DNA from 3 places in the Rothia sp. P5766 genome. Region 3 is predicted to be linked to each of the others. Evidence: riboswitches for the same ligand, from Rfam matches in the RefSeq annotation. Region 3 holds a riboswitch; each other region holds the start of a gene.
What was found. Region 3 has a riboswitch for thiamine pyrophosphate ahead of ACN08V_RS02050 (ECF transporter S component). Riboswitches for the same ligand answer to the same signal wherever they lie in the genome.
Positions count from the first base shown of each region.

Region 1: linked by a shared signal. The riboswitch ahead of ACN08V_RS08755 (bifunctional hydroxymethylpyrimidine kinase/phosphomethylpyrimidine kinase) and the one ahead of ACN08V_RS02050 (ECF transporter S component) in region 3 are both predicted to bind thiamine pyrophosphate.
Region 2: linked by a shared signal. The riboswitch ahead of thiO (glycine oxidase ThiO) and the one ahead of ACN08V_RS02050 (ECF transporter S component) in region 3 are both predicted to bind thiamine pyrophosphate.

Region 1 covers NZ_JBLXXS010000015.1:34,219-44,608, forward strand. Annotated here, with positions in the region: gene uvrA (excinuclease ABC subunit UvrA) at 1-790, opposite strand, end outside; gene ACN08V_RS08745 (hypothetical protein) at 922-1,071, opposite strand; gene ACN08V_RS08750 (MBL fold metallo-hydrolase) at 1,114-1,806, shown strand; TPP riboswitch at 1,898-1,998, shown strand; gene ACN08V_RS08755 (bifunctional hydroxymethylpyrimidine kinase/phosphomethylpyrimidine kinase) at 1,987-3,552, shown strand; gene ACN08V_RS08760 (formate--tetrahydrofolate ligase) at 3,640-5,349, opposite strand; gene ACN08V_RS08765 (ABC transporter ATP-binding protein) at 5,525-7,285, opposite strand; gene ACN08V_RS08770 (ABC transporter transmembrane domain-containing protein) at 7,278-8,888, opposite strand; gene ACN08V_RS08775 (DEAD/DEAH box helicase) at 9,263-10,390, shown strand, end outside.
Region 2 covers NZ_JBLXXS010000004.1:144,424-154,813, forward strand. Annotated here, with positions in the region: gene ACN08V_RS03435 (type 1 glutamine amidotransferase) at 1-632, opposite strand, end outside; gene ACN08V_RS03440 (MurT ligase domain-containing protein) at 629-1,930, opposite strand; gene ACN08V_RS03445 (ThiF family adenylyltransferase) at 1,991-3,172, opposite strand; gene ACN08V_RS03450 (thiazole synthase) at 3,182-3,997, opposite strand; gene thiS (sulfur carrier protein ThiS) at 4,002-4,223, opposite strand; gene thiO (glycine oxidase ThiO) at 4,275-5,519, opposite strand; TPP riboswitch at 5,512-5,626, opposite strand; gene thiE (thiamine phosphate synthase) at 5,686-6,384, shown strand; gene ACN08V_RS03470 (hypothetical protein) at 6,432-7,421, shown strand; gene ACN08V_RS03475 (HIT family protein) at 7,459-8,016, opposite strand; gene ACN08V_RS03480 (NADH:flavin oxidoreductase/NADH oxidase) at 8,098-9,189, opposite strand; partial or broken gene ACN08V_RS03485 (carboxylesterase family protein) at 9,328-10,390, opposite strand, start outside.
Region 3 covers NZ_JBLXXS010000003.1:1,833-12,222, reverse strand. Annotated here, with positions in the region: gene ACN08V_RS02080 (DEAD/DEAH box helicase) at 1-1,116, opposite strand, end outside; gene ACN08V_RS02075 (hypothetical protein) at 1,244-1,852, shown strand; gene ACN08V_RS02070 (multidrug effflux MFS transporter) at 2,057-3,280, shown strand; gene ACN08V_RS02065 (aminotransferase class IV) at 3,329-4,210, opposite strand; gene ACN08V_RS02060 (energy-coupling factor transporter transmembrane component T family protein) at 4,262-5,062, opposite strand; gene ACN08V_RS02055 (ABC transporter ATP-binding protein) at 5,052-6,662, opposite strand; gene ACN08V_RS02050 (ECF transporter S component) at 6,667-7,293, opposite strand; TPP riboswitch at 7,349-7,451, opposite strand; gene ACN08V_RS02045 (thiol-disulfide oxidoreductase DCC family protein) at 7,801-8,169, opposite strand; gene ACN08V_RS02040 (DUF4235 domain-containing protein) at 8,436-8,705, shown strand; gene ACN08V_RS02035 (MFS transporter) at 8,829-10,154, shown strand; gene ACN08V_RS02030 (hypothetical protein) at 10,273-10,390, opposite strand, start outside.

The sequences.
Region 1 (10,390 bases), on a different contig from region 3:
CACTAAAAGACCGGGTACGGCTTACTGAGTCTTCATCCTCATCCACAAAATCGATCAGGACTTTCCCATCAGCCAAACCAAGCGCAGTTTCAATGGAATCCGTGAGACGCTGGTGGACGCTCTCCTTGATAGCTATGCGGTCTACAACCACCTCAATAGTGTGTTTGTACTGTTTTTCAAGCTGAGGAGGGTCTTGCAGTTGAATAGTTAGCCCATCCACTCGGGCACGAGCGTAACCGGCGTTGGATAGCTCTTTGAAAAGATCGACGAATTCACCCTTGCGCGCTGAGACAACAGGAGCCAAAACCTGTAGACGGGTCTTCTCGGGGTAGCCCATCAGCACATCCACAATCTGCTGGGGTGACTGCTTGGAGATTTCTTCGCCGCAGTCAGGGCAGTGCGGGTGGCCCACGCGTGCCCACAGCAGACGCATGTAGTCGTAGATCTCAGTGATAGTACCCACCGTTGAGCGAGGGTTCTTAGAGGTAGATTTCTGGTCAATAGACACAGCTGGCGAAAGACCCTCAATAAAGTCAACATCCGGTTTATCCACCTGCCCCAGGAACATGCGGGCGTAAGAGGAGAGTGACTCAACGTAGCGACGCTGACCCTCAGCAAAGATGGTGTCAAAAGCCAGAGATGATTTACCCGAACCCGAGAGGCCGGTAAACACCACCATGGCATCGCGGGGAATATCTAGGTCAACGTTTTTAAGGTTGTTTTCACGGGCACCCTGCACGCGGATGTGCGTGAGGTCGCTGGCCATGGGGCGAGAGGCTAAGCCTGCCATACGATTACCTATCTTCAGGAAAGTCTTTTCGAAGATATATTCTAAACTATGCAGTAAAGTTTTGGGCAGACCGCGCCCAGGGTGCTTGGATGTTAGGCTACCGGCTGAAAGTGGTTAGCTAGCGTGACGGTCTAAAGGTTCTTGTCTGGAATCAGCTCATCTGCACGGTCAAAGACCGCCGTGATACCGGGGTAGCTGAGGTGCCCGGAATGAGCCGCAAAAGAGCCTATGCCTGATGACCCTCGGATCAGCTCCACCTTGCGCAATATTTCAAGCTCCACAACCACTTCACGAGCGAGGGGGCGGGCCCTAGAATCACTAGTATGACAGAAACCGGAACTCTCCATGCCTCTACCCCACTGATAACCATCCGTAGCATAGCTGTCTCTGAGATGAGCAACAAGGTCTACCTGCTCACCCATAAGCAAAGCGGGGCCCAGATTCTCATTGATGCCGCAGATGATTTTCCCGCTATCCAAAAGTTCACTGAGGCCGCACTCGCCACTGACTCCCCCGCCCAAGTCGGTCAGCCCGGCTCCGGAGTCCTTGCACTAATTACCACACATTCCCACTGGGACCATATCCGGGCTTTGCCTGATGCAGTTGCCGGGTGGTCACCCGCCACCTACTGCGGTTCGGCCGATGCCGATGCTATTGCGGAACAGGAAGGTACACGTATTGAGCATCTGCTCAACGGCGGGGAAAACCTCAATCTAGCAGGTATTGAGCTTGAAGTCATAAGCCTGCGCGGGCATACTCCCGGGTCGATTGCTCTTGCCTATCGGGACCCCAGCGAAGAGCACCCCGTCCTCCTATTCACCGGTGACTCCCTCTTCCCCGGTGGGGTAGGCAAGACCCGGGCTCCGGAAGATTTCGCCCAGCTCTTGGGCGATGTTTCAGCGCGTATCTTCTCCCAATATGACGATGCCACGGTCGTTCTGCCCGGCCACGGGGACACCACCACCCTGGGTGCTGAGCGGCCTCATCTGCCCGAATGGAAAGAAAGAGGCTGGTAAGCGCAGGGCTAGCTGAAATCTTAAAACAACTGAACACCAGAGCCCTAAATTTTTATTGTGTTCGGCTTCACCAGCTGTTAGCATAAAACCGATATTTGGTTTGGGGTGCCGCTGGCAGCAGAAGCGGCTGAGATTAGACCCACAGAACCTGCTCTAGTTAGAACTAGCGAAGGGAAACCCATGCGCCGTCCTCTGCCTGCGCCTCTTGCTCATAGCACTTCCGCTCTCGAAACGTCAGTACCCAACGTGCTCTCTATCGCGGGGACGGACCCCAGCGGAGGGGCCGGCGCGCAGGCTGACCTCAAATCAATTGCGGCAGCAGGCGGTTACGGCATGAACGCGGTCACGGCCCTTGTCGCCCAAAACACTCAGGGCGTCAGCGCTGTCGAGGTTCCGCCCGCTGACTTTCTGCGAGCGCAACTCGATGCCGTCAGCGAGGACGTTCGCATTGATGCAGTCAAAATTGGCATGCTAGGCTCTGCTGACATCATCGACACTGTAGCCGCATGGCTCGATAGCAACCCACAGCAGCTTGTTGTGCTTGACCCTGTCATGGTCGCAACCAGCGGGGACCGTCTGCTGGAAACCGAGGCGGAGGATGCCCTACGCCGATTCCTAAAGTACGCCACGGTTATCACCCCCAATATCCCAGAGCTAGCCATTCTGGCCGAAGACTCAGAGCCAGATACCTGGGACTCTGCCTGTGCTCTCGCCCAGGTAGTCGCCGAACGCTACCAGGTCGCAGTTATCGTTAAGAGTGGGCACCTACCGGGTGACCAAGCGGGCAACGCAGTGGTCACTACCCAAGGAACCACAGCCGTCTTCAGACAAAAGAAAATAGATACCTCCAATACCCACGGCACCGGGTGCAGCCTTTCTGCTGCGCTCGCTACACGACTGGCAACAGGAGCAAGCCTTGAAGCAGCCCTGGAATGGACTTCAACCTGGCTTCATGGAGCAATCTCAACCAGTCACCACCTCAGCGTGGGGCAAGGGCACGGACCGATCAACCACTTCTGGCGGCTCTGGGAACAATCACGGGTAGCGGATGCGACGCCGGTAAAACTCGGAGACTTCGAAGCGACCACTAGGCCGCCTCAGATATCAGCGGCGGGCCCGCAGACCAAACGGCTCTGGGAACTCACCGGCCAGATTTGGGACTCAATCTGTGAACTCCCCTTTATCCAGCAGCTTGCATCCGGCACGCTGGCCACTGCAGACTTCACCTTCTACCAGGACCAGGACGCACTCTATCTTTCGAGCTACTCCCGGGCACTTGCTACCCTAAGTGCTAAGGCTCCCTCATCTGCTGAACAGGTCTTCTGGGCGCGAGGGGCGGCGGAGTGCATTGAGGTCGAATCCAGTCTTCACGCTGACTGGCTGGGGCCAGACTATATCAGTGCAGGCCCCTCCCATATCACCAGGGCCTATACAGACTTCTTGACCTCATCCGCTTCTCTCAACGATTACGCAATCGGGGTGGCGGCGGTTCTTCCCTGCTACTGGCTCTACGCAGAAATAGGTGAAATTCTTGCTCAGGTCAATACTCCCGGTCACCCCTACTCGGCCTGGTTGAGCATGTACGGTTCACCAGAGTTCCGCCAGGCAACTGAGCAGGCTATTGCCTATGCAGAGCAGGTGCTCTCGCAGGCCCCGGGCCAGACCCTGGAAGCGGCTCAGAAGGCCTACCAGCAGGCCGCCCTCCACGAGTTGCGTTTCTTCGCTCAGGCCCAACTACGCAACTAGCTAACTAACAAAGCGCCCACGCCACCCGGACTGCCTTCACAGCCTGTTCCTGGTGGTGCGGGCGCTATTTACCGGTGATTACAGTCTTTAGAACAGGCCCACCATAGTGCCGTTCTCATCGAACCCAATGCGCTCAGCAGCGGGTGATTTAGCTAGCCCGGGCATGGTACGCATGGTGCCGCAGAGAGCGTACACGTAGCCAGCGCCTGCCGCCAGGCGTACTTCGCGCACGGGCAAAGTCCAGCCGGTCGGGGCGCCTTTGAGCGAGGGATCCGATGAAATGGAGAGGTGGGTTTTGGCGATCACCACGGGTAGGTTGCCGTAGCCCAGTTCCTCGTAGCGTGCCAGCTGCTTTGCAGCTGCTGGTGCCAGCTCAATGCCATCCGCACCGTAAACCTGAGTAGCCACCTTCTCAATCTTGGTGGCCAGGGGATCGGAGTCCTCGTAGGTGTAGGTCAATTCGCTCATGTCGTCGCAGGCCTCGGCCACAGCATCGGCAAGCTCTCTTGCGCCCTTCCCGCCCTCGGCCACACCACGGTGAATGGCAACGCGGGCACCGGCCTCCTCAGCGATCCGGCGAATAGTCTCGTGTTCAGACTCGAAATCTGTGGGGAAAGCATTGATAGCAACTACCGGTTGCACACCAAAGCCGCGGACAATCTCAAGGTGCTTAAGCAGGTTAGCCGCCCCGGCTTCAACATCGGCTGTGTTCTCCTCAAGCAGGCCTTCAGGCAGTGGCTTACCAGGTGTAATAGTGTAACGGCCCGAGTGCGATTTGAGCGAACGAACGGTCACTACTAGGACGGCGGCGTCGGGTTTGAGCCCCGATACACGGCACTTGACGTTGAAGAACCGTTCAGCCCCCATATCGGCACCAAAACCGGCCTCAGTAATCACATAGTCTGCGTGTTCGAGCCCCACATAGTCTGCAAGAACCGATGAATTGCCGGTGGCGATGTTGCCAAAAGGACCGGCATGAATCAGGGCCGGGGTTTTTTCAAGGGTCTGGAGCAGGTTGGGGTGGATAGCATCGGCAAGGAGAACTGCCATAGCGCCATCTGCTTTGAGGTCTGCGGCGGTCACGGGGTTGCCCTCTACGTTGAGGCCAACGACAACTTTGGCTAGTCGTGCTTGGAGGTCTTCAAAGCTGGTGGACAGTGACAGAATCACCATAATCTCCGAAGCGCTGGTGATGTCAAAGCCACTTTCGCGGGGCACTCCGTCCATGCGGTCGCCCAGGCCTATGACGACGTTGCGGAGGGCACGATCGTTCATGTCAATCACTCGCCGCCAGGTGATAGAGCGGGTATCCAGACGCAGTTCGTTGCCGTGGTGCAGATGGTTATCAATCATAGCGGCAAGCAGGTTGTGAGCCGCTGTGACGGCATGGAAGTCGCCGGTCAGGTGCAAGTTCAGTTTCTCCATAGGGACGATTTGGGAGTAGCCGCCCCCGGCTGCACCGCCCTTAATGCCGAAAGTTGGGCCCATGGAGGGCTGGCGCAGGGTCAGCATAGCCTTACGCCCGGTAGCGGCCATGCCCTGAGCAAGTGAGACTGAGGTAGCGGTCTTACCTTCCCCCAGCGGTGTCGGGGTTACCGCCGTGACAACGATATATTTAGCGCCTTTTGCCAGCGCTCTCTCGGCCTTGGTGTCAGCCGTGAGTTTTACTTTGGCAAGGTACTTTCCGTAGGGTTCTAAACGGTCAAGGTCAATGCCAGAGGCTGTTGCGATCTCAGTAATCGGTTGCAGGGTCGCTGCTTGAGCGATTTCAAGATCGGTGGGAAAAGGCTTACTCATAGGGGTGTCCTTGGTTTTTGTGGTTATTGCCACTCATATTTTAGTGCGGGGTACCCTGTTATCCGGGGTTCAGGCTACCAGCACACCGAGTTTTTGCGGAATGTTGAGGCTTTCTTCTAAGGGGTGGAGTACCACTCTAGGTTTTCCAAGCACCCAGTCAATGCGCCTCTAGCGGTTAGGTGCGGGCAAAAATATGGTCCGGGGTTCCCTCGGCAACAAGCCTGCCCTCTTCTAGGAGAACGGCACGGTCAGCCAGTGATGCAATACGCGAATCATGCGAAATGATAATCACCGAACGGCCTTTCATGACCGCTGCCAGTGACTGGCTGGCATCTGCCAATTCAAGCTGGGTCGTTGACTCGTCAAGAATCACCACATGCGGGTTAGCTGCTACGATACGGGCAAGGGCAAGCTGTTGCACCTGGTCTCTGGTCAGTTCGTAGGACCCGTCTCCAAGCTGGGTATCCAAGCTATCCGGTAATCGGCTAACCCAGTTTGCCCCGACGGCAAGGAGCGCATCAAGCATCTGCTCCCTATTAGCCTGAGGTGCCGCTACAGCAAGGTTCTCAGCTAGGGTGCCCACAAAGACGTGGGCCTCCTGGGTGCAAATCAGCAGAGCCGGGCGGTGGTCAGCTAGAGGCTCCGTCGGGTAGAGGCCGTTCCCGACTATCTGACCCATGACCTGCACCCTTCCGCTATGGGCTGTGAGCGATCCTGCTATCAGTCGAGCCAACGTCGTTTTACCGGACCCTGAACGCCCCACCAGGGCCAGGCTCTCCCCCTGTGCAACCGTGAGGTCTATGCCCTCAATAACAGGGCTCTGGGGATTGTACCCGTAGGTCACTCCTTGGAGCTTTACAGCCGCAGGGGGCCATGCTTGGACGGAGACAGTCTTACTCTGTTGACCGCTGGCTTCTCCCCGGTATTGTTCAGATTCCCGGCGGGCCTGCTGGGTATCTGACAGGTCAATGACACCAAAAACCCTGCCCATAGTCACGGTCATCTCGCGCAGACGATCCAGCCAGAAGGTGAAGATATCCGAGTCTACCCGCATGGAAAAGAGCATGATAGAGGCTGTTGAGACATCGCCCCAGGTGGCCCAACCCCGCCAAACACAGTAGGAGCCCCAGACCATAGCTAGCAGCAGAGGAAGGTAGGCGTTGAAAGCATCGACCGCCCAGAAGGTTGAACGGAGTACCACCATACGGTCGGAGATCCTGAATACCTCCCAAATTTTTTCCTCTTGGACACCGGAACGGGCCTGTTGGACCCCCAATTCTTGGATCGTTGCCGCACCACGAACGTTCTCTGTGGCCACAACGGTAAGCTCACTCATTGCCTGAGTTTTCCGCCGGGTTGTTGCGGCTATCCGGGGTAGGAAAATTGCCAGGGCAAGGGCCATGAGCACGAACATGGGAACGGTAACCAGACCGATTACCGGGCTCACCGTAAAAATTGTCACCGAAGTAATTACCATATATACGGAAATATGGATAAACTCCGGCAGACCGGTTGCCAGCACCAGTCGGACGCTATCAAGGTCATCGGTCAGGCGAGCAAGCAGATCACCGGAGCCCGCGTCCTCAATGGTTTGGGCATCGAGCTGGAGGGAAGCCTCCACCAGGTCAATACCCAGGTCACGGTTCAGGCGGACCCCCAATTTTTGCCCCTGAAAAGTCCAGGCTCTTGTCAGAAGCGACCCCAAAAGTACAGCACCCAATATGGTCAGCAGTATCTCCCAGGGGTAGCCGGTGAGCTGGCCGGTGGTGACCGCATCAACGAGCCGGCCCACCATAATGGGAGTAGCGAGGGCAGTAACCGAACTGGCAACAAAAAGTAGCATCAGCAGAGCCAACTGCCACGGCGTCTTGAGGACAGAGCGCCCAAGCAACCGCCAGGTTGTCTTGCCATCCGTAATGGGCAAAAGATTAGCCATCGAGCTCACCTGCTTTCAGCCGTCGTTCGACCTCCATGGTCGTACTCACGATGTAGATTCGTTCAATGTGGGCCAGAACCCCAGGTTGCCCAGCGCGCTCTTCTAACTGGTTGAGAATGAACTTCTGGCTGGGTTCATCCACCGAGTTGAGAGGCTCAGTCAGGACCAGGGTATCTGCTCTTTGTGCCAGTGCCCTGGCAAGGGCGAGACGCTGGCGTTGGCCGCCCGAAAGATTGGTACCTTCGGAGGACAGTGCGCTTTTCACATAGCTTTCTGGGTCTCGTCCGCCCAGCCGAATAGCAATTTCTTCGGAGTCAGTGATTTTGAGTAAATCAACCATCTCGTCACGAGTTAGGGTGCCACGCCCTAGTGTCAGATGCTCAGAGAGAGTCCCGGCAAAGATGATGGGGTTAGGTTCCGAGAGCAAGACCTGGTGGTTATCTCCCTGCGAACCATCGCGGAGTTTCTGCACCAGGGTTTCAGCATACTCTTGGGCAGATATGCCGGCGCAGCGAGGGTTGATATAGTGAACGGCCCCTGTGCCAGAAGGCACCAAAACACGAGCGGTGTGGGCGCCTTGTGGGGCAGGCGGGGAAGCTGCAGAAGAGGCATCTGCAATCTCTCGTTTCAGCCGCACAACACGTTTGTAGGCAACACGAGCATTCCGCCAGGACATGAGCAGCATCTCCACTGACCAGATAGGGCCGGTCAGGGTACCGATAAGCCCCACGATAGTGACTAGTTGCCCTGCGGGTATGTCAGTAATCCAGGTACCCTCTGGTGCAGCCCCGCGCAGCGCTAAGACCACCGCTAGCCAGGTCACTGTACCCACGAGCAGGTTGCGGGTGGCATAGGACCAGGTTTGAACACTCTCAAGGCGAATCTGGGAGGAGTAGACATCCTGAGCGGCCTGCCCGTAATGCACCATCATGCGCTTCTGTGCCCCCAGGCCCAAGATTGTGCGGATAGAAGAAGCGATATCGGATGCCCGGGATGTGCTTACGCTAACCGTTTCACGGAATGCATCTGAGTGCTTTTCGATGAGCTTTGATACCCAGGTCAAGGTAATCATGGTCACGATAAGGCCCGTAAGAGCTACTAGAGCTATCAGCGGGCTAATCGTCCACAGCTGCCAGGTACCCAGCGATGTGACACCAACCGCCGAAAAAGCCAGAATCATCGGTTGCCACATCTGCGAGAGCGCCCGGGCGTCCTTATTCAAAATAGCGATGAGAGCACCGGGGTCACGGTGAGGTGCCCGGTCTATGAGATGGCTGATGTAGAGCCTCCAGTCACGTTCAATACGTGCAACCACCCGGAAGGTGAGGCCCCAACCCAGAAACTCGACCAGGCACAGATAGGCGATAACACCCGCCAGAATCATGATGGCATGATAGGCCTGGGTGCTCAGCCCTGAGCTGTGCAGGTCGATGATACGCCCCACAAGAACGGGCATAAATACTGTTGCCAGTGAAGCAAAGAAATCTAAGACAAAGGGGAGAAAATAGAGTGTTCTCCAACGGAAGCCCGGAGGGGCAATGCGGAACTTCTCAGTATTTTGTGTATTTTTGTGCTCGGATTGTTCGGTCCGATTCTTAGCCACGAAATTCTCTTTTCAATCACAAGATGTGCAAGGGGTAAATCTACCGGGCATAAAAATACCTACCGGTGTGAACGCCTCCCGGTAGGTTGATCTTGGTTGATCAGCTAGCTGAGTGCGCTAGCGGTGAGAAACCCAGGGGGAAGCAGAAGGCGCCTGAAAGCGATGTGTGTTCATTTGTATGCTCCCCCTTTCGTGAGTTCGATATGCGGATATTTCCTTTGAATATCGTAGCCCCACCTCAGCTTATTTGACAAGCATCACATTTATATATTTTTTGTCTAATTTTCATGTGCTACCACCACGAGATGAAACGGAATGGGAGCAGTGCATTTACGCGGCTTGCCTCAGGGGCCTGCACTAAACTGGTTAACATCATGAAGATTCTTCAGTACCTTTCCCCATCCCTGGCAGATTCCACCAAGCACTACTACCGTGGAGATTTTGCAACCAACCCCCTCACCGGTGACGAAGCCTATGAGGCCTTTACCGAATGGATCGCAGCCCGGGGTATGGAGCTTTACCCGGCACAAGACGAAGCTGTCCTAGAGCTAGCCGCTGGCAATAACGTCATTCTGGCAACCCCCACCGGCTCCGGTAAATCCACTGTTGCTGTGGCCGCTCACTTTATAGGTATGGCCGCTGGTCAGCGCTCCTACTACACCGCCCCTCTTAAGGCGCTGGTCTCTGAAAAGTTCTTTGACCTGTGCGAGATTTTTGGTGCCGAGAACGTGGGTATGGTCACCGGCGATTCCTCTATCAATGCCGATGCGCCCATCGTCTGCTGCACCGCCGAGATTCTGGCGAATATCGTTCTTCGTGAGGGTGCTGGAGCCGACGTCACCCAGGTCATTATGGACGAGTTCCATTTCTACTCTGACCCCCAACGCGGCTGGGCCTGGCAGGCTCCCCTGCTTGACCTGCCCCAGGCGCAATTCCTGCTCATGAGCGCTACCCTCGGGGACACCAGCCGGTTTGAGCGGGAACTAACCGAGCTCACCGGGCGCGGTACCGCCCTGGTCACCAGCCAAACCCGCCCCATTCCTCTCAACTACTCCTACTCCCGCCAACCGCTGGTCGAGAAAGTTGACGAGTTGGTTTCCACCCACCAGGCACCGGTCTACATCGTTCATTTCTCTCAGCTCCAGGCTATCGACACGGCGGCTTCTCTAATGTCCCTGTCGATTGCGACCAAGCAAGAGAAAGAGAAAATCAATGAGCTCACTGCGGGATTCCGTTATTCTGCGGGTTTCGGCAAGGTGCTCCAAAAGTATATTAAGAACGGTATCGGCATCCACCATGCGGGTATGCTCCCCAAGTACCGCCGCCTGGTGGAGCAGCTAGCGCAGGCTGGCCTGCTCAAGGTTATTTGCGGCACCGACACCCTGGGTGTGGGCATCAACGTCCCCATTCGCTCCGTGCTGATTACTGCTCTCTCAAAGTTTGACGGTCAGCGCACCCGCCGGCTCAAGTCCCGCGAATTCCACCAGATTGCAGGACGAGCT
Region 2 (10,390 bases), on a different contig from region 3:
AGGGAGCCGTGCAGATAGGTTCCCACTACCTTATGGACACGAGCGCCCTCCCCTGTATCGGACTTGTTGTTGCCGTCTCCCTTGGTAACGGTAGCCAGTGGTTTGGTATCACCGTTCAGGTAGGTCAGACCCGAGTGATTCTCAAAGCCAACAAGGGTTCCGAACTCAGCTGATTCCTCGACAATATTTCCGATCAGGCGTTCCTCACTGCCCACGGTGTGAGCATCGAAGACACCGATACCCTGTAGCCTCTGACCGCTGACAGTTTTAAAGTCTTGACCGAAAAGCTGATAGAGCCCGCAAATGACCAGCATGGGGGTGCCATCAGCCGCGAGCTGGCGCAGAGTCTCAGCACGGGCCAGCAAATCGTCCTGGATACGGGACTGGCCTGAGTCCTGCCCGCCACCACCTAGGAAGATGTCGCCGTCCTTAGGGAACGGGTCACCGGGATTGTAGTCCACAACTTCAACGGAGAAACCGTGGGCCTTGGCACGCCGAGACAGAGACAGAGTATTACCCCAGTCACCGTAGATGTTCATGTCACGCGGGTAGAGCTGAACAATCTTCAGGTGTTTTTCACTTGCTAGATCAGCAGAGGCTTCGTGGCCGGGCTGGTTCTGGAGCTGGCTCATGAAATGGCCTCCACATCGGTAATCTTGGCTAGTTCTTTTCGGATCGCCAGCATGGCGGTGTAAGTGCAGAAGATGCGCATGGGGCGGCCCTGGGACCGAGTAATGAAGGTAGCCAGTGCCTGCTCCAGGTCTTCGTTAACAGCTTCTACAGGAACCTCATCATGTTCAAGGCGCAGGGCCATATCGTAGGCTCGCACGCCTGAAACCATGCTGACCCCACCATTTATCAGTGAGTGGAAGTCGACGTCCCAGAGCCAGGACACATCGCGCCCATCGGCGTAGGCATCGTTAATGGTGATCATGGTTGAGTAGTCCCGGGCGTCGGCCGAGGCCAGTGATAGGCGGAAGCCGCTGGGGTTCTTGACCAGTAGAAGCTGGAGGGTTTGGCCCTTAACGGTCAGGGTTTCACCGCGACCAAAGGCAGGGGTGATATGTTCAAGCTCAGCCAGTAGCTGATCGGTCTTGAGCTTCTCCCCCATCACTGCGCGGGTCAGCGCTATAGCGGCGGCAGCGTTAAAGATGTTGTAGACACCGTAGAGGTTGATGGTGCCCTGCACTTCCTGACCGTCAAGGTCAAAGGTTGCCTGGGTACCCTTAAAGTCTTTGAGAGTGACCGCGGCTGCGGGCCTTTGAGGCCGGCTAACCACCTGAGCCTTACCGTCCGGGCCAAGACGCATCTGATCATCTGAGGGGAAGAGCACACGGAGCTTATCGGAAAGACCGAAGTAGCTGGTCTTGGTGCCTTCAAGCAGGTTCTCTGCTAGGGAGAGGATGCGCGGGTCTTCGCGGTTGAGAACTACAGTGCCGGTGGTAGCGCCCGCAACGCTGGCCAGCATGCGGCGGGTGGTATCGATTTCACCAAAGCGGTCAAGCTGGTCGCGCAGAACATTCAGCAAGAGCGAGTAGCGGGGCTTGACCATGCGCACAAAGTGAACGGCGTGAGCCTCATCAAGTTCAAGAACAGCGATGTCGGCATCAAGCTTGCCGGTCAGGCTCATCTCACCTAGCAGGGCCGCAGCAACACCGCGCACAAAGTTAGACCCGGTCCGGTTGGTGAAAACTTTTAGACCCTGAGACTCCAGCAGTTGGACCACCATCTTGGTGGTGGTGGTTTTGCCGTTGGTGCCCGAGACAACAACGACGCCGTGCGGAAGTTTAGCGAGTTCTTGGGCCACAAAATTTGGGTGGAGCTTTTCCATGACCAGGCCGGGGAAAGCTGAACCGCCCCCGCGTAACTTAGTTGCATAACGAATGCCTTGGCCAACAAGGCGTACTACAGGTCGTGACATGCTCTCTATCTTACTGGTTTGCTCCACGCTAGCCAGCCAGGCCCACGCCCACCGCCTTTCCTGCTGGTTTTAGAAAGGTTTCCAGCCCCCGGTCAGTGAGTAGATCTTTTGGTTCGGGGTGCTAGCGAGAATAGCTTGGACCGCACGAGCTGACCGGCTACCGGCGGCACAGTAAACCACAAGCGGCAACTCTGAGGGGTTCTCCATAAGTTCGCCCAGTGTTCTGCCCTTGCTCAGCTCTGCTAGAAGCTGGTCAAGAGGCAGATGCTGATCGTGTTCGTAGTGGCCGCCCCGGCGTTCGTCCGGACTGCGAACATCAAGTAGCTGGTAACGCTCCCGGTTCAGCCGCAGGTCCTCGTAGCTGATGGAGGGTACCTGCTGGCTATCCTGCTCACTCGAATAGCGCTGAATCTCTGCGAGCGCCGTCTTGAGGTTTCGGGTGGGTTGGCGGTTGGGGTCGGGGGTGATGGTCAGGGTTCTGGTGGTTGCTGTTCGTGCGTCGAAGAGCCAGAGTGTGCCCAGTAGTGGTTGGGGTAGGCCGGTGATGAGTTTGATGGCTTCGGTGGCCATGATGGAGCCGACTGTTCCGCAGAGGGATCCGAGTACTCCGCCTGCGGCGCAGGTGGGGACGGATTGGGGGTGGGGCATGTCGGGGTAGAGGTCGCGCAGGCTCCAGCCTTGTCTTGGGTGGCTGTTGAGGTAGCGGGGTGCGGACCAGAAGACGGTGGCTTGGGCTGTGTATTGGGAGAGGGTGCCCCAGATGAGGGGTTTGCCGAGTATTTCGCAGGTGTCAGCTACCAGGTAGCGGGTGGCGAAGTTGTCTGAGCCGTCGATGATGAGGTCGTAGGAGGCGAGCAGGTTTTCGATGTTGTGGGGTGTGAGGTAGAAGGGGTGGGCTCTTGCTTTGATGGAGGGGTTGAGGGCTTGGACTTGTTCGACGGCGGATATGGCTTTGTTTTTTCCGGCGTTTTGCCAGCGGTGGATGATTTGGCGTTGGAGGTTGGATTCTTCGATGGTGTCTCCGTCGATGATGTCCAGGTGGCCTATTCCTGCGGCGGCGAGGTAGAGGGCCAGTGGTGAGCCGAGCCCTCCTGCTCCGATGATCAGGACGCGTGCGGCGGCGAGGCGGCCTTGGCCGGTTTCTCCGATGCCGGGCAGGCTGGTGTGCCGTGCACCGATGCGGGCTTGGAGTTCGGTCAGGTGCGGGAGGGGTTCAACCAGCGGTGCTAGGGGTGGTAGTTCTTGACTCATGCTTTGCCTTTAGCTCTGGTGGGTGAGGTCCTGGGCGTTGGGGGTGCCCTGTAAGATGCGCCCTTGCATGGGTGATGAGGCTTGGGCGTGGTGTCGTTTGGGGATGCGGCCGGCCTGCCGTGCCAGGTAGCCGGCTTGGACGGCGTGGCGCATGGCCTGTGCCATGGCGACTGGGTCTTGGGCGCGGGTGACTGCTGAGGCCAGCAGGACGGCGCTGCATCCGAGTTCCATGGCGAGCGCGGCTTCTGAGGCTGTGCCGATTCCGGCATCGAGGATGACGGGTAGCTCGGTCTGCTCTGCGATCATTTGGATGTTGTGGGGGTTGAGGATTCCTAGGCCGGTGCCGATGGGTGCGCCTAGGGGCATGATGGCGCTTGCGCCGGCGCGTTCGAGTTGGCGTGCCACGATGGGGTCATCGTTGGTGTAGGCGAAGACGGTGAAGCCGCGTGAGGCGAGCTGTTCGGTGGCCTCGAGTAGTTCGAGGGTGTCGGGGAGCAGGGTGGTTTCGTCGGCTATGACTTCGAGTTTGACCCAGTTGGTTTCGAGTGCTTCTCTGCCGAGTTCTGCGGTGAGGGTGGCGTCTCTGGCGGTGTAGCAGCCGGCTGTGTTGGGCAGGATTTTGATGCCCTTGCGTTGGATGATGGAGAAGAGTGATTCGCTGGTGGTGGGTGTGTAGCGGCGTAGGGCTACGGTGGTGAGTTCGGTGCCCGATGCGGTGAGGGCTTCTTCTAGGTTGGTCAGGGAGGTGATTCCGCCTGTTCCCATGATGAGCCGGGAGTTGAGTCTTACTCCGTCGATGATGAGCTGGTCCTTGATGCCGGTCATGGTACTAGCCTCCTTGGACTGCGGTGATGACTTCGAGTGTGTCGCCCTCGGCTAGCGGTGTGTCTTGCCAGGTGCTTCGGGGTATGACGGTTTGGTTGCGGGCTATGGCGATTCCTCGGCGGGTGTCTTCTTGGGCTAGTGAGCTGCCGTGGAGGTGTTCGACGGCGGTGAGCACGGTTGCTGTTTCGGGGAGGGTGGTGGGTTGGCCGTTGAGCAGGATGTTCATGGGTGTGCCTTTCGGTTTGAGGGCAGGGGCGGGTTTAGCAGAGTGTCAGGGTTAGAGGGTATCGGGTTGAGCGAACCTGTAGGGGTTGCAGGTAGCTAGGTCTGCCAGGTCTTGTTCTGTGGTCTGGCCGGTGAGCTGGCGGGTGATGAGCTGGGCGGCCCAGGGGGCCAGGAGGATTCCGTGGCGGAAGAAGCCGGTGGCTAGCAGAGCGCCGGTGATTGGCTGGCCCCGGTGGGTGAGCTGGCCGATGAGGGGGATGTCATCGGGGGTTCCCGGTCGGGCGCGCGCTGTGGCCTCGTGTATTTCGAGTTCGCTCAGGGCGGGCACGAGTTCGTGGGCGTCGCGCAGGAGCTGGTAGATCCCCCCTGCGCTCAGTCCGGTTTGCTGGTCTTCTCGCATGGTGGCTCCTAGGACCAGGGTGTTGTCCTTGCGCGGAACCAGGTAGACGGGGTTGCCCCGGACAACCCCTCGGATGGTCCGGGTGAGGAAGGGCCGTTGGTGGGGCGGGACCGTTAGGCGCAGAATATCGCCGTGGACGGGCCTCAGCGGCAGACTTTCTAGCGAGTCCGGGCCGTGCAGTTGGGTTGCGGCAAGCCCGTTGGCAACTACCACTTGGGTGCTGGCCATGCTCCCTTGGTTCCCATCGGCATCAACCCAGCTCACACCGGTAACCGTACCGTCTTCTAGGGTGATGCCCTGCGCACTTGCACGAATAACCCTTCCCGCAAGCTCTTGGTCAAGGGCACGCATCAGGCGGCGTGGGTCTATCTGGTGGTCTTGGGCTATGGAAACGGCTCCGGCTAGCGAGGGGCTGAGGACAGGTTCATGGCGGCGAGCAGCTCGGGCTCCGATGGGCTCTGGTGTGAGCCCCAGTTCTTGCTGGTAGGTGGCAAGTTCAGTCAGGTGCTGGGCATCGGCCCGATCAAAGGCCAGCACAAGGGTTTCGGTGGGCCTCCACCCGACGCTCTGGCCGCTAGTGGCCTCTAACCTTGCGACAAATTCGGGGTAGAGCTGGGCGGAGGTACGCATCAGCGGGAGCAGGGCCTCTTGGCGGTACTGCACTTCTGAGATAGAGGCCAACATTCCGGCGGCGGCAAAGGAGGCACCGCTACCCGGGTGCGGGTCTAACACAATGGGTTGCCGTCCGGCCTGGAGCAAATGCCAGGCTGTACTGAGCCCGATGACTCCCCCACCGATAAGGACGATGTCGGCCTGCTCGGGTGGTGTCGCTTCAGGGTCTTGCCCCGAAGAACCTATCCTTGGTTCCTTCTGGCAGTTGAGCAGGGTACTGGACATGGTGAACAGATCCTTCCGGCGGCATGACCCGCATCAAGTTGACGGTCGGCTTTCGCCCTCTCAGCGCGCTTTGGGCACAGGTGCCGCACGCTCCCGTATGTTCTGCCCCTAGTATAGGAAGTAACAGTGTCTGAAAAAAAATAGATACGTGACTCGGGAGGTAAAAATGCCCCAAAAGAATTTTGTTAACGTCACAGAGCCGTCATATACGCGTGCTCAAGGCCTTGAATTACTGGCCGCGGCTCAGCTCTATCTGTGCACTGATGCGCGAACCGAGCAGGGGGACCTCACAGAATTTTTGACCAAGGCTTTTGACGGGGGCGTGGATATTATCCAGCTGCGCGATAAGACCCTGCCGGTCAATGAAGAACTTGAAGCACTCGCGCTACTAAAAGAGATTGCCCACCGGGCGGGCAAACTTTTTGCAGTCAATGACCGGGCCGATATTGCCGCACTGGTAGGGGCAGATATTTTCCACATGGGCCAGACCGATCTGACACCCAATCAGGCCCGTAGTTTGCTAGGCCCCGATGTGCTCTTGGGCCTATCAACGCACACACCGGCCCAGGGTCTAGCAGCTTTGAGTCACCCCGAGGTTGACTACTTCGCCTGCGGCCCGGTCTGGGAAACTCCCACCAAGCCCGGCCGTCCGGCCGCTGGCCTAGACTACATCAGCTACATCGCCACCCAGCAACCGCGCAAACCCTGGTTTGCTATTGGCTCTATCAACCAGGAAAGCCTGCCCCAGGTGGTACAGGCAGGAGCCAGCCGGATCGTCGTGGTTCGCGCCCTCACCCAGAATTCCGATGTTTCCAAGGCCGCTCACCAGCTCCGCCAGGGCCTGCCTCCACTACTCGGGGCATAAGATAACCTGGTAACTCAGCAAGCAGGCAAGGGAAAAGGGGCTTTTCGGTGTACGGTCTTCTCGATGATGTTCTTATGGGGCACGATTTTGTGTGGCGAGATATCACCTGGCGGGAGCGCGCCCCGGTTCTGACAGTTGAACCTCTCCAAGCCGGTAAGCCAGCGGGGCAGGTTCATACCCTACCTATCACCCCGGGAGCCTTCCTAGGGGTTCGGGTTCTACAGCCCGGGGAAGAATCTGCGGGAACCTACTGCACCGGTTATGCCCAAGCCAAGACTGATGGACCCGGTTTTACTCACCTGCCCTGCCCCAGCTCCGCCCTGGTGCCAAAAGGTAAGCAGTGCCCCACTTGCCTGGCCCGCGACGAGTTTGCCCCCATCCACCGGGTGCATTTAGGGGCGCAGATGACCCCGGCAGCGTTAGATTACGTTAACCTAGAGCATTTTCTCTATATTGCGACCTTTCCCGATGCCACCTCAAAGGTCGGTACCGCTTCGCTCCACTCCAATCCGCGCCGTCTGGACGATCAAGCGGTCGCTACAGCCACGATTATTGCCCGCGCGCAGACCGGCATCATTGTGCGCCAGCTAGAAGATTTCGTGTCCCGGGACGCTAACCTGAGCCAGTTTAAACACGCCTCCACCAAGTACCGTTCCTGGGTGAACCCGCTGACCCCCGCAGAGATTAAGTCAGCCCACTATATGGCAGTCGAGACCGCCACCTGGGCACTTGAAGATGCCGCTGACACTATCAGAGGGTTCCAGCCGCTGGCTGAGCCTTGGGTGCCTTCACTGGCTATGGGGCGGGCTTATGCCTCTTTACGGGCAGAAAACCCCGAACCGCTGTATGCTTACCCCTCACTGACCGAGGGTGAGCACGGCTTCTACGTCACCGGCGGTACCGGCAAATTCCTAACAGCCCACACCGGCGACCCGGAAGAAACCTTCTTAGTCAATACCGCCACGCTCTCAAACAAAGCCTGTACCAGCGTGGGCGGGCTCATTCACCAGGAAAGTAGTGAACCGCGCCTCTTCTAGACTTTTAGCACGATTTTTGTCGCACAGTACAGTGCATTTAGTGCCTTGATTGAGCCCAGTGATCGGCCAGCAAGGTACGAATCTCATCCAGGGTTTGGGTAACAGTTTTAGTGCCGGCAACAATCGGCAGAAAATTAGTGTCACCGCTCCAGCGGGGAACAAGGTGCTGGTGCAGATGATCGGCAACACCGGCCCCGCCGACCTTACCCTGGTTCATACCAATGTTGAAGCCAGCGGCATTACTGACCGACCGCAATAGGCCCATAGCCTGCTGGGTCAGCGCCGCAATTTCAGCGGTTTCCTGGGGTGTGGCGTTATCGTAGTTAGGAATGTGACGGTAGGGGCACACCAGCAGATGCCCGGGGTTATAGGGGTAGAGGTTAAGAATGACGAAAGCGTGCTGACCCCTGTGTACGATCAGTGACTGATCATCGCTGCGGCCCGGTGCTTCACAAAAGGGGCAGGTCTGTTCGGTGTAGTCCTTCTGACCGCCTTTGACGTAGGCACGGCGGTGGGGCGTCCACAGGCGCTGGAAAGCGTCGGGTACGCCGGGTAGCTCAAAAGAATCGGTGGTGTAATCGGGCGTAGTCGTCACCTTCTCTAGTCTACTGCCCATCTCGAGCAAGTGCAGGAGCCGGAGCACCCAAGAGAGGAAGCTCCGGCTCACAAAGGTTTGTTAGCGCCGAGTGTTCCAGGCCCGCTGATACTGGGCCGGGTAGTAGTCAATGTCTTCTTTAAGCTCCTGCGCCCACTCCAGTGCGAAGGAGGGGCGACGCAGGGCCTCACGGCCCACCAGCACAATATCGGCCTGTCCAGAGCCCACAATGTATTCAGCCAGACGGGGTGAGTTAATCATGCCAACAGCCGCCACAGGAATCTCGGCCTGCTGCCTAATCTGGTGTGCCAGCGGGGTCTGGTAGCCGGCAAAGACCCTAATCTTAGCCGGATAGTTACCGCCAGCAGACACATCGGCCATGTCAAGGCCATCCTCTTTGAGCCACTGCACCACCTGAACGGTTTCCTCCGGCGTGATACCGCCCTCCACAAACTCACTGGCCGACAGACGCACCAGCAGGGGTATAGTCTCTGGGATGCGTGAACGCATAAGCCGGACTACCCTGCGGATAAACCGTGCACGGTTCTCCAGGCTACCGCCGTACTCATCGGTACGCTCGTTGGACAGGGGCGAGAGGAACTGGGTCAGCAGGTAGCCGTGGGCGCCGTGGATTTCAATAAAGTCAAAGCCAGCGGCAAGGGCGCGCTCAGCGGCGGCCCCAAAGGCCTCAACCAGTTCCTCAATCTTCTCCAGGCTCAGCGCCTGGGGTTGATCATAGCCCGGGTAGGCAATAGCCGAAGGGGCTAGGGTTTGCCAGCCTCCTTCTTGGGGGCTAAGCGTCCCCTTGTGACCGCCACGAGCCGCAATCTCACCGGCTGTTGAGGCTTTGCGCCCCGCATGGCCAATCTGGATACCGGCCTTAGCGCCCGCTGCCTGGATAGCCTGCACCACAGGTTTGAAGGCCTCGGTGTGCTGATCGCTCCACAGGCCCAGGCAGCTGGGGCTAATACGCCCCTGGGGCTCAATATCGGTCATTTCAACAATGACGGCCCCGGCACCACCGCGTGCCAGCGCGGAATAGTGGCCGACATGGTAGGCGGTGGCAAGCCCGTCGCCTTCGGTCACAGAGTACTGGCACATGGGCGGCACCCAGAGCCGGTTGCGGGTGCTCATAGAGCCAAGAGTGAAAGGTTCAAACAGTGGGGAAACCATAACTTTTCCACTTCCTTTACAAAGTTAGGTAGGTACAGAGCCAACTCTATCTAACCGAATGAGCCTCTTGAATGAGCAAAAACCGCAAACGCCCCTTAGCTGAGAAATATTGACTTTTAAGACCTGGCTAAAGCTAATCTAGGCAAGACTGATTCGCGCCGCATCGGCATACTGTGCGGGCACTGAGCCGGTTCGTGCCAAGCTAGCCCAGACAGCGCGCAGCGCCCGCCCCTGCTCTGCACGGTCTGAAGACCCCGCACCTGCTCGGAGCGCTGAGCCTTCCCAGGCCGGATTGTCGAAGAGCAGGCTAAGATCTGAGCTGTGGGTTGAGCGCCGGTAGTGCCAGCCCGAGCCAGTTTCCAGCGAATAGACAGTCGCTTGCCCACCGGCCCGCCTGTATTTGTCGGCAAAGTTCCGGCTGGCTCGCGTGTAGATCCGCTCGGTGAGCCAACGGGTCAGAGGCTCGCCCCAGGCAAAGAGGAAGTTCCCCAGCGCGGTGGGGAACTCAGGAGTCAGCCCGGCCGCCTCCCTGGGCATGTTGCCCACCAAGAGCGGTACCCTAGCCGCTAGCTGTACCAGTTGGACGGGTTCTTCTTCCTCTGCCGGTAGTGGGTAAGCACCAAACTGACACCCCAGGGGCAGGAAACCGGACCAGCCAAAACGTAGGGGGTTGGCGAAGAAGTACCGGCCGCCCTGATGCGCCCAGACCTGGGCGGGCGCTCGCCTATCTAAATGCTCGGTGGCCGCCAGTAGGTAGTCAGTCAGCTTTTGCCTGCCGTAGCCCAGATCCAAGGGTGCGCTCTGGATGATAGCCCTGTGGATGAGGTTCTCTTCCGCCACCTCGGGGGTAGCTAGGAGGCGGGCAACAAGGTCTCCGCCAGCGGATTGTCCCCAGGCTGTGACACATTCCGGGTCACCGCCAAATCTCTCAATATTTCCTTTGACCCAGTGCAGGGCCGTCAGGGCATCCAGTAGCCCAAGGTTGGCGGGGCGCGTTGCGGTGCCACCCAAAAACCCCAGCAGACCTAGCCGATAGGTGACCGTAACGACTACCAGGTTCTGTTCCACCACCAGCTTGTGGGGGTCATAGGCGGGGGCGTCTCCCCCACCGGTCAGGTAGGAACCCCCGTGGAAGAAGACCATCACGGGTAGTTTTGTGCCCTCTGCGTGAGCAGGGGTCATGATGCTGAGCTTTAAACAG
Region 3 (10,390 bases):
GTCGGTGAGGAGTTGCTGGTAGTCGGTGGGATCATCGCCCACAGCGATGAAGAGGGGGCCGGTGGTGGGCACGGGCTGAGTGAGGAGGGGCGCATAGCTGCTCAAGCGATCCAGCAGGTCGCTGTCGCCGATAGTGGAGTCAATGACGCGCAGACGGTCGAGGCCGATGAGGATGCGCTCGGCGGCCGGGGTGCGGGTTTGGCCCAGGTTTTCTTTTTCTTGGCCTGCGGCTTCGTCGAGCAGGCGGGTGGCGGCCGCGTAGATTTGGGCGGCGGTGGTTTCCCCTACCCCGGGGATTCGGGTGAGGGCGGCAGGTGAACCTTGGGAGAGAACCTGGGCGACGGTAGTGATGCCGGCTTGGGTGAGTGGCGCGGTGCGCACAGTTCCACTGGTAATATCCCGGAGCTTATCTACGGGCATATCGGCCAGAGTCAGCTGGGCACGTTCTGCTTTGAGAGCCTGCATATCCCTTCCCATGCCGGTCATCAGCTGAGCACGTTCGGGAGTGTTAATGGCCTGCCAGATGGCCAGGTAGGCGGCATGGGCCTCTACAGGTACTTCTTCAAAGACAGGGTTTTCCCACTGCTCACCCGCAAAACGGGCAACAGCACGGGCAGCTACGTCCCTGAGGCCCAGCTTGTTCTCGGCTAGGGCAGCTTCGGGGCTGATGGTATCGAGCTGGGCTAGCTGCTCAAAGAGGGGCTGGAGCCTGCTCACAGCCGATGAGGTACTGACTACGCGTTCGGAGAGAGCGGCGGTAGCGGCCTCAGCGCGCCGTTTCTTCTCACCGCCACCGAAGAGCTTACTGACCAGACCGCCGGAAGCGGCCTGAATATCTGCGGTCATCTGGGCCAGCCCAGCATCGGCAGCGGCTAAAGCACGCAAATCATCCAGGGTCGCGGGGCTCTGCTGACGCCAAAACTGCTGGTGAAGCCAGGAACTCAACCCCGCAATACTCTGGGGCGAGAGCGGCGCAAACCGGTAAAGGGACCCGCTATAGCCCTCGGGCAAGCTAAAACGCGGTGCGGTTGGCTGGCTCAGCTCGTCCAAGGCCTGGCGGCTACGCTGGGCATAGCCCTGAAGTATCTCTGCCTGGCGCAAAAGATCAGCTGTCATGGGGTCTCCTTAAAATTTATGCCTTGCCCCAGAGTGTGAAGGGCCGGGGATAGGTGCTCTGAGTCCCATTATGGCCCAGCAGACCGGCACTGTGCGATAGCCTGGAGCAAAAGGAAAGGAAACCTTTGTGCCCACATTCACCAGCGCCGATGATTTAGGTAGCTTCATGCTGGAGGCCCATGCGCAGGCCACCCAGCTGGGCAAACTGGCTCAAGGCCCCTACCTGGTAGCTATCGACGGGCGGAGCGGCTCAGGCAAAACTACCCTGGCCCGCCAGATACAAGATATTCTGGCAACCGCCGGAACCACCGTTGAGCTCTTCCACCTCGAGGACCTCTACCAGGGGTGGGACGGCCTAGCTCAGGCTGTGCAGACCTGGCAGGAATTAGCGCTCAGCCTGACCGGGGACGGCACTGACCCAGGGCCCACTCCCCTCTGGTACGGCTGGGACTGGCAGAGCGGGCAAGCAACCGGCCCGCATATTTTTACCCCAGCCCAGGCACCGGCCGGCAGTATTGTCCTGGCCGAAGGGGTTGGCGCGCTCTGCGGTACCCACGACCTGGGAGTCCTCATAGAGCTAGATACCCTCACTCGCAAAGACCGCGCTCTGATCCGTGACGGTGACACCTACCGCCCCTACTGGGACAGGTGGGCCCTGCAGGAAGAAGCCCTCTATAGCCACTACCGCCACATCTACCATGCGGTACAGGTCACCTACCGCCCAACTTCAAGCTGACTCTAGAGAGGTAGCTGATATGGGCAAGTGTGGAAATTCGTGTGGTACCGCCCCCTCTTAGTATCCACACCAAGCTAGTACCCCCTAGCCTTATGCACTGAACATGCATGTCAGCAAAAACACACGCTTCCCCCCCTACTTCAAGCTTGCCCCATACCATAGACTGTTCCCACCTAAAAACTATCTGATAGGAAAAGACGAAGCATGCCCCCAAAACAACAAGCCCACCCACAGGCAGATAGCCCCTCAGCAGGGCTCCCGCTGATCGCCATCTTCACTCTTGCTTCCCTAACCGCCGTGGCTCCTCTGGGTATCGACATGTACCTGGCAGCCCTACCGACCATTGCAGAAGAATTTTCTAGTAGCGCAGCGCTGACCCAGTTCACCTTAACTTCTTTCATGCTGGGCATGGGTAGTGGCCAGTTTTTGGTGGGCCCGCTCTCAGACAAAATAGGCAGATTACTGCCTCTGCGCATCGGTGTTTTCTGCTGTGCGCTAGCTACCCTTGCCTGCGCCTTCGCGCCCACTATTCAGACCCTGATTTTAGCCAGGTTCTTCATGGGGTTCGCAGGTTCTATCGGCCTGGTACTTTCACGAGCTATCGTCACCGATAGCACCAGGGGCAAAGAAACAGCTCGCCTGATGAGCATTATGATGATGATTAACGGCCTAGCCCCGGTGCTAGCACCCATCCTCGGGGGAATAGTTCTTAGTTACGGTAGTTGGCAAGATATTTTTAAGCTCCTGGCTCTGATCATCACCCTGTCCATGATCCTGGTTCTTGCCTTTATCAAGGAATCCCTGCCCCTAGAACGCCGACGTCGCGGCAGCCTAGCTTCCACCTACAAGGGCGTGATTGAAGTAGCCCAAAATCCCTCCTACCGGGGCTTTATGCTGACTATGGTCCTAGCCTTCGGCGCGCTCTTTGCCTATATTTCTGGCTCCTCCTACCTGCTACAAAAGGTGCTAGGGCTAGATGCGGTTCATTTCACCTACGTCTTTGGTTTGAACGCTCTGGGCATTGTTATAGCCTCAACGATTAGCTCCCGCCTGGTGAGCCGTTTTGCCCCGGTTAGGTTGCTGACCTGGGGTGCCTGGTCTCTGCTTGCCTCCTCAGCCTTACTTACGGTGCACTTTTTAGCGGGAGCCTCACTGCTACCGACCCTGATTCTGCTCTTTACTTTTACCAGCTCCCTGGGCTTAGTCCTGGGTAACGCTTCGGCTCTAGCGCTCAGCCAAGTCCGGCAAGAAGCTGGTGCAGGGTCCGCTCTACTGGGTACAACTCAGGCCCTCATGGGTGCTTTAGCGTCTCCGCTCGTAGCCCTAGGCGGTAGCCAGGCTTACCTGCCCATGGCTGTGACCATGTTCGGCTTCGCGCTGTTGGCGGTTCTGGCTCTGATGAGAACACCCCGGGAAGCTAAGAACTAGGTTCTCCTTGCCCGGAGTGCCGCGCTCTCTAGTATTGGACGCTGTCGGTTAGCCTGCCAAGTAACCCATCAACTCATCAGTCAGGGCAGAATCCAGCGCTAAGGGCGTACCGTTCAGGTGGGTCACCGGCGCCAGCAGACGCACCGAGGAAGCCAGCCACACAGCATCCGCTTCGAGCAGGTCTTGGGGGTAAAGAGGGCCATAACCCAGCTCCCAGCCAGCTTGACGGGCCCCCTTAAAAATTGCCCCCTGGGTAGTACCGGGTAGGATGCCGTGGGCAGGCTCAGGGGTATAGAGCACCCGCTGGTCACCGCTTCGCTTGGCAACAATGACAGAGGAGGTAGCGCCCTCCAAGATACGGCGGTCATCGGTCACCCAGATAGCATCATCTGCACCGTGCTTACCCACATAGCGCAAGACCGACATGTTCACAGCATAGGAGAGGGTCTTAGCCCCAGCTAGAAGCCAGGGGTAGGCAGAGTCGTCGGCGGGGTCGTGGCCGCGCGGTAGCAACATGGCCCGCACGCCCTCCTGGCGCTGGCGAACAATGGTAGGTGAGGAGGGGGCCACTGTCACCCAGGTATGAGCACCCTCTTCCGGGGTTCCCCGCGAAATAATGATTTTGACGGTGTGCTCTTCGCCCAGTACCGTCTGGGGGCCGGCAAGAGCAGAATCAACGGCCAGTTGCACCGCAGAGCGAAGTTTCTCTTCCTGCGGCAGAGGCAAATCAAGGATTCGGGCTGATCCGGTCAAACGGCTCAGATGGGCCTCGAACTTACGCACCTTGCGGTTGGCAGCCAGCATGGTTTCAAAGACACCGTCGCCGCGGGTGAGGCCCTGGTCTTCAATATTAATCAGCGGTGTGGAGGCATCAACCAGCTCCCCTGCGGGGTTCTGCTGGGTCAGCATTACTACGGTTGTATGAGTCATAGTCTTAAGCCTACTCCTGACCAGGCCCCCAGTAAGAGCGAGATAGCTGGCTTACTGCCAGACCCAGGTCAGGTTCCCGGTGTAAGCGGCCAAAAGATAGCCGCAGACCAATAGCCCAAGGGTACCCAGGGCGAACCAGAGGTCTGCCCACCGGTAGCTGGGCACGCGCGCCCAGGTGCGGGGTCCCGGGCCAAAGCCACGCGCCTCCATAGTGGTCGCTAACCGGCTCCCGCGCCGGATGGCCTGCACCAGCAGAGCGAAGGTCTGCCCGCCCAGGGTGCGAGCGCGAAGCCAGAGCGTATCTTGGGACCCCAAACCTCTAGCCCTTCTAGCCTGCCCCAGGGTATTCCATTCGGCCATCATCAACCCCACCAGCCGCAGGGCTGCCAGGGCACCGAGCACGAACCTGGCCGGTAGCTTGAGACTCTGGGCTAGGGAGTCTGCAATATCGGTCGGGTCGGTGGTTGCTATGAGGAAGATGCCGGGCAGTAGCATAGCTAGCCCGCGAAGCATCAGGGCTATGCCTACCGCCGCTGATCCGGTGCTCACCCAGAGAGGGCCAAAGTGCAGCAGGGTGCTGCCGGTTTTTTCTGCTAGCAGGGAGGTGGACCAGCCCGAGAGCAGGGCGCCAAAGAGCACGGGCCAAAAGCGACCCAAGAGTGCCAGGGGGCTAAGTCCCAGCAATCGCAGGGTCAGTAGCTCTAGGCAGAGCACCGTCAAGGAGGTAACCCAGTCCTGAGTTAAAAGTAGCCCCAGGGTCAGGGCGAAGGTCGCCCCCAGTTTGACTCCGGCGTTGATTCTACCGAGGGCGCCTTGCCGCTCAGCGGTGGCGGCAAAGGGATCATAGGCCACGGTTTCCCCCTCCTTCTAGGCTGTAGGTATCCCCGCCCAGGGCGGCAACATAGTCGGCATCGTGAGTGATAGAGATGACTGCCGTACCTGCTTGGATCAGCTCTCGGATGAGGGTGACCAGTTCCTTCCAGGTTCGAGCGTCCTGGCCGAAAGTGGGCTCATCCAGTACCAGGATTTTAGGCTGGGTCGCTAGCGCGGTAGCCACCGAGAGCCTGCGCTTTTCACCACCGGAGAGCGTGAAGGGGTTGGCCTCTTGCAGGTGGGTAAGCCTCAAGCGTTCTAGGAGCTGGTCGGTAGCCTGGGCCAGGGAGGCTTCATCGAGGCTTTGCTTGCGGGCACGTGCCAGGTGGCGGGGGCCAAACTCCAGTTCAGCTCTAACAGTGGGTGCGATGAACTGTTGCTCTGGGTCTTGGAAGACCAACCCAATTCGATCGGCCAGTTCAGCTGCTGGCCAGCTGGCTATGTCCGACCGATAGCGCTCAGCCAGATCACCGGTCAGGTGGGGGTGGGCAATGACCTGCCCGGCCACCGGGTAGAGCAGGCCGGTCAGGGTCAAAGCCAGGGTTGATTTGCCACAACCGTTGGGGCCTAGCAGGGCTAAGTGACTGCCAGCGTAGAGCTGAAGGTTGATACCCTCAGCAACTACAGGTAGGTCTAGGGTAGGTTTTTGACCCGATGCCAGGGCGCGAGCGCGGTGCTTGAGCTGGCGACGGCTGGGGTAGGCGCGAGTAAGGGTCAAGTCACGGGCTTCTAGCACAAGTGGACCCAGCGCAGGGCTGTCCTTTGTGGGTGCCGGTGGGTGCGGCTGGTAGCCTGGCACCCAGACACCAGCATCAATGAGTTCCTGGCCTGCCTGGCTGAGCACGCGTTCAGGTGGACCATCGTGGCTGATACCGCCCTTGGCGCCGAGCACTATGATCCGGTCCATGTGCCGAGCCCAGATATCCAGGCGGTGTTCGATAACAACAAGGGTTGAGCCTGTCTCTTGGCAGGCTGCCACCACAGCGTCTCGAACCTCTATGACACCTGCTGGGTCCAGGTTGGCGGTTGGCTCATCGAGCAGCAGGGCGCCTGGGTGCATCGCTAGGATGCCGGCTAACCCCAGCCGTTGCTTCTGCCCGCCGGAAAGGGCCGATGTTGACCGGCTGTAGTCTAGGTGGCCTAAACCCACGGCCTTGAGGGCGCTTTTGACCCGCTCCCAGATCTGGGTGCGGGGGACGGACAGATTCTCGGGGCCAAAAGCGACGTCATCACCAACCCTGGCTAGGACCACGGAGCTTTCCGGGTCCTGTTGCATGAGCCCGCAGGTCCCGCGTGATTGGGCGGGAGTCAGGCCGTTAACGGACAGCTCCCCCAACTGGGATTGGCCGTCTTCGTCTTCTAGCAGGCCACCTAAGGCCTGGAGCAGGGTGGTTTTACCAGCACCGGAGGGGCCCACCAGGAGCACCTTCTGACCGGGTTCAATCTCGAAGGTCAAGTTAGAGAAAGTGGGCTTGGGCCGCCCCGGGTAGTGCCACCCGAACTCCCGGGCCCGGAAGTGGGCCCCCCGGCCTCTTGACTCTGGGCCGGGGGACGCAAGCTGATGATCTTCTGCGGTCAACGCCCTAGCCCTTTGAGCTGGCTGGTCCGCCCCGGCGGGAAGGCCTGCGAGCGGCCCGCCCTGCTGCCAGGGAATCTAGCGCGCCGGTTGAGACCAGACCGCGCACCAGCAACCAGGAGACCAGACCGGCCAGAACCAGGCCCGAGATCATAGAGCACAGAACATAGATGACTGCTTTTTGACCCACCATCTCACCGGCATAGTAGATGATGATTTCTGAGATCCCCATAGCGGCACCTGAGGCTAAACCGGCCAGCATGGCGGTGGCGAGGTTCCAGACCTTGTAGAAGAAGATCAGGAATATCAGCTCAGCACCCAGGCCCTGAACTAGGCCAGAGATTACTACAGTGAAGTTGTAGTGGGTGCCCAAGAGGGCCTCGATGACTGCCGCCAGAATCTCGGTGTAAAGGGCTGCACCGGGTTTGCGGATGACCAGGGCCCCCAGCAGACCCGCAAGTAGCCAGACACCCCCGGCTAAGGGGGAGTATTCAGGGGCCAGGGCTAGGGTGGTAGTGATGGCGGAGTAGCCAAAATTTGACCAGAGCCAGAAGATCAGGGCGCAAGCTACGGCCAGCACCGATGCTACGACGATATCGTTGACGCGCCAGGTGAGCGCGGATTTCTTGGACATAAAGCCTTCCTTTGGTGAGAACAGCAAAGGGGGCATGCACCGGCGCACCTGGGTACGCCTATTTACTTCGACTCCCTAGCGCCGGTACTAACCGGATCAGGTTGGAGGGTCTGCATGTGCACTCTCAGCGCCAGTCTGGCGCTCCCCTGTCGTTTATGGTTACCCGCCGGTCATAGAGCGGGGTCCCAAGCATGGAACCCTTCCAGTATAGAGCAAGCCGGGATACCCACGAAAAATGAACAGTTATCCAGGCTGCGGGACTTCCCTAGTGTCTTTGTGCATAAGCTACAGCAATCATGAGGTGGCTCATGATCCCATCGACGGTAAGGAAGGTGAACTGCCGCGCCCTCCACATTCCACTACAGCGGCTGAATAAAGGCCCCCAGCACAACACTGGTTACTATCCATTCATTCCAGGCATTGTGAAAAAATAAGACCGAAACTGGGAGTTTCTATTTTTATAATCAGACTCGTGTCTATAAAAACTACTCTTTAAATACTCTAGGGCTAGCAATTATCTTGCCTATCACACCAAGGGGTAGTTCCTGGAAGGTACCTCCTATTCTTAGCGACAAGTCTATAAACGGCCTCCATGCAGGAACCCAGCAAGGGAAAATTATAGATTCTTGAGAACAGCGACAGGCCGGTAATTCTATCTAAAAACTTCATAAAACCCCTTGCCCCAGTAAAATACTGACGGTTCTCTATGTAAACAATAGATTTACTAAAATCACACGCATATTCTTGCTCGCTAGATTTTTCAAACACCTGGTAAGGAATAAAATCCACCAGCTTATTTCTGTCTAGTTTAATAAGATAATCAACGGTTTTTGTACAAAAACCACAATTTCCATCAAAGATAAACAATTCTTTCATCTAAAAACCTCCATCTTGTTTATCAGCCTAGGCCATACATCCATAAAATACAGGGCATGGCCCCACCAGGAGCACCGTGAGGATCCCCCCTTACCCGAACACCTACCTAAGCCCTGATGAGCTCTTCAGTCATCATGAGCAGACCGCGCTCACTTTGCCTGCCCTATACCCCAACCCTAGCGGGCAACTCACACCCTAACAATAAGTACTGATAGTCTTAGGGCAAGGGGCCATCCGGCCCGCCACACCAACAGAAGGGATCCCTCATGAACCCCCTCACAAAAATTGCAGGCTCGGCCGCCTCTCTAGGCGGTATCGCCCTGGCCAACAAGGTACTAGCCGCTAGCTGGGTTCGCATCACCGGCAACGAACCGCCAGAAAACAACCCAAATGAGGAAGAACGCTGGCGCGACATCATCCTCTGGTCACTGATCACCGGCCTGGTAGGCACCCTCATCAAGGTGTCCATCACCCGTGCCCAGCACAAGATTGAGACCAAGTCAAAGCTCAAAAACGGCGGGCAGGCAGAAGTCTAAGGCTGACCAGCTCAACTTTTTATCCGCCTTCTTAAACCGGCTCTGCGCCCGCAGGGCCGGCTTTTTTACGCCACCATCCACAGAAAACACTGTTGCACCTGGTGAGGCAAGTATCATAGACCCATGACTTCACCACACACCGGTAGCTTAGAAGCCAAGCCCCCAGCCCCCCGCTCCACCGTCTTCGCCTGGACCCTCTGGGACGTTGGGAACGCCAGTTTCAACGCGATTATGACCACCTTCGTCTTCGCGGTCTACCTCACCAGCAATACCGGCTTTGGCGATAAGGAACACAGCTCCGCTGTCCTCTCTTACGGCCTAACTATCGCTGGATTCTGTATTGCTCTTTTGGCGCCGGTTTCGGGCCAGCGAGCCGACGCCAGTGGCCGACGAGCCCTGTGGCTAGGCGTCAACAGTATGCTCCTGGCGGCAATTATGGCCCTCTGCTTCTTCGTCGCACCCGCTCCCCAATATCTCTTACTGGGCGTTGCTTTACTTTCCTTAGGTAATCTGGTCAACGAGTTTGCGGTGGTCAACTACAACGCCATCCTGCCAGCAATTTCTACTAAAGCAACCATCGGCAAAATTAGTGGCTCAGGATGGGCCGCAGGCTATATCGGTGGCATTGTTGCCCTGGGCATCGTACTCCTAGGTTTCGTCACCCCCGGCCTGCTGGGCATCCCCACAGACCAGGCCTACAACATTCGTGCCGTAGCGCTCTTCTCAGCGGCCTGGGCATTTATCTTCTCCCTACCGCTCATGCTCAAAGCCCGTTCACTGCCCAAACCCGAACGCGCACCCCAGGAAAAGGCAAGTCTTCTCGACTCCTACAAGGAGCTCTTTGCCACGGTCAAGAAGCTCCGCAAGGAAGCACCCACCACCCTCTACTTCCTGGTCTCCTCAGCGGTCTTCCGTGACGGCCTCAACGGCATCTTTACCTTCGGTGGTGTCCTGGCAGCAGGCTCCTTCGGATTTAGCACTAACCAGGTCATTATCTTCGCGATTTTCGGCAACATTGTCGCCGGTGCTGGCGCTATGCTAGGGGGCTACCTCGATGACGCTCTCGGCCCCAAACGGGTCATCATTTTCTCTCTGAGCGCTCTCATCGCTGTCTCCCTCCCCCTGCTCATCTGGCCCTCCACCACCATGTTCTGGGTCTGCGGGCTCACCCTCTGTGCCTTCGTAGGACCCGCCCAGTCAGCCGCCCGCTCCTACCTGGGCAGGCTCACCGAGGAAGGCAAGGAAGGCGAGATTTACGGCCTCTACTCCACCACCGGACGCGCCGCCAGCTTCCTGGCACCGGGTCTCTTCGGGCTCTGCGTGACCCTGACCGGCAACCAGCTCTGGGGCATTTTAGGTATCACCCTCGTCCTCTTTGTAGGCCTGCTTCTGATCATCCCCATCAAAGATCCCAAAGTCAGAAAATCAGCCAGCTCAGCTAACAGCTAGGACCAGGCAAGGTAAGCTCACAACAGCGCCGGAGCTAGCCCCCCAGAAGAACAAGCCCCGGCTACTTTAGGCCCTAGACAGCCTGAGATACCGGTCCCGGTATAGTGCCCAAAAAAATTCAACCGACCAGCTCAATAATTCCAGCACCCACCAGGTGCTCAAGAGCCCTATCAAACTCAGGGCGAGGCACCGGGCCATACAGCGTCACCATCACAGCGTGTAAATCATCGGCGCTC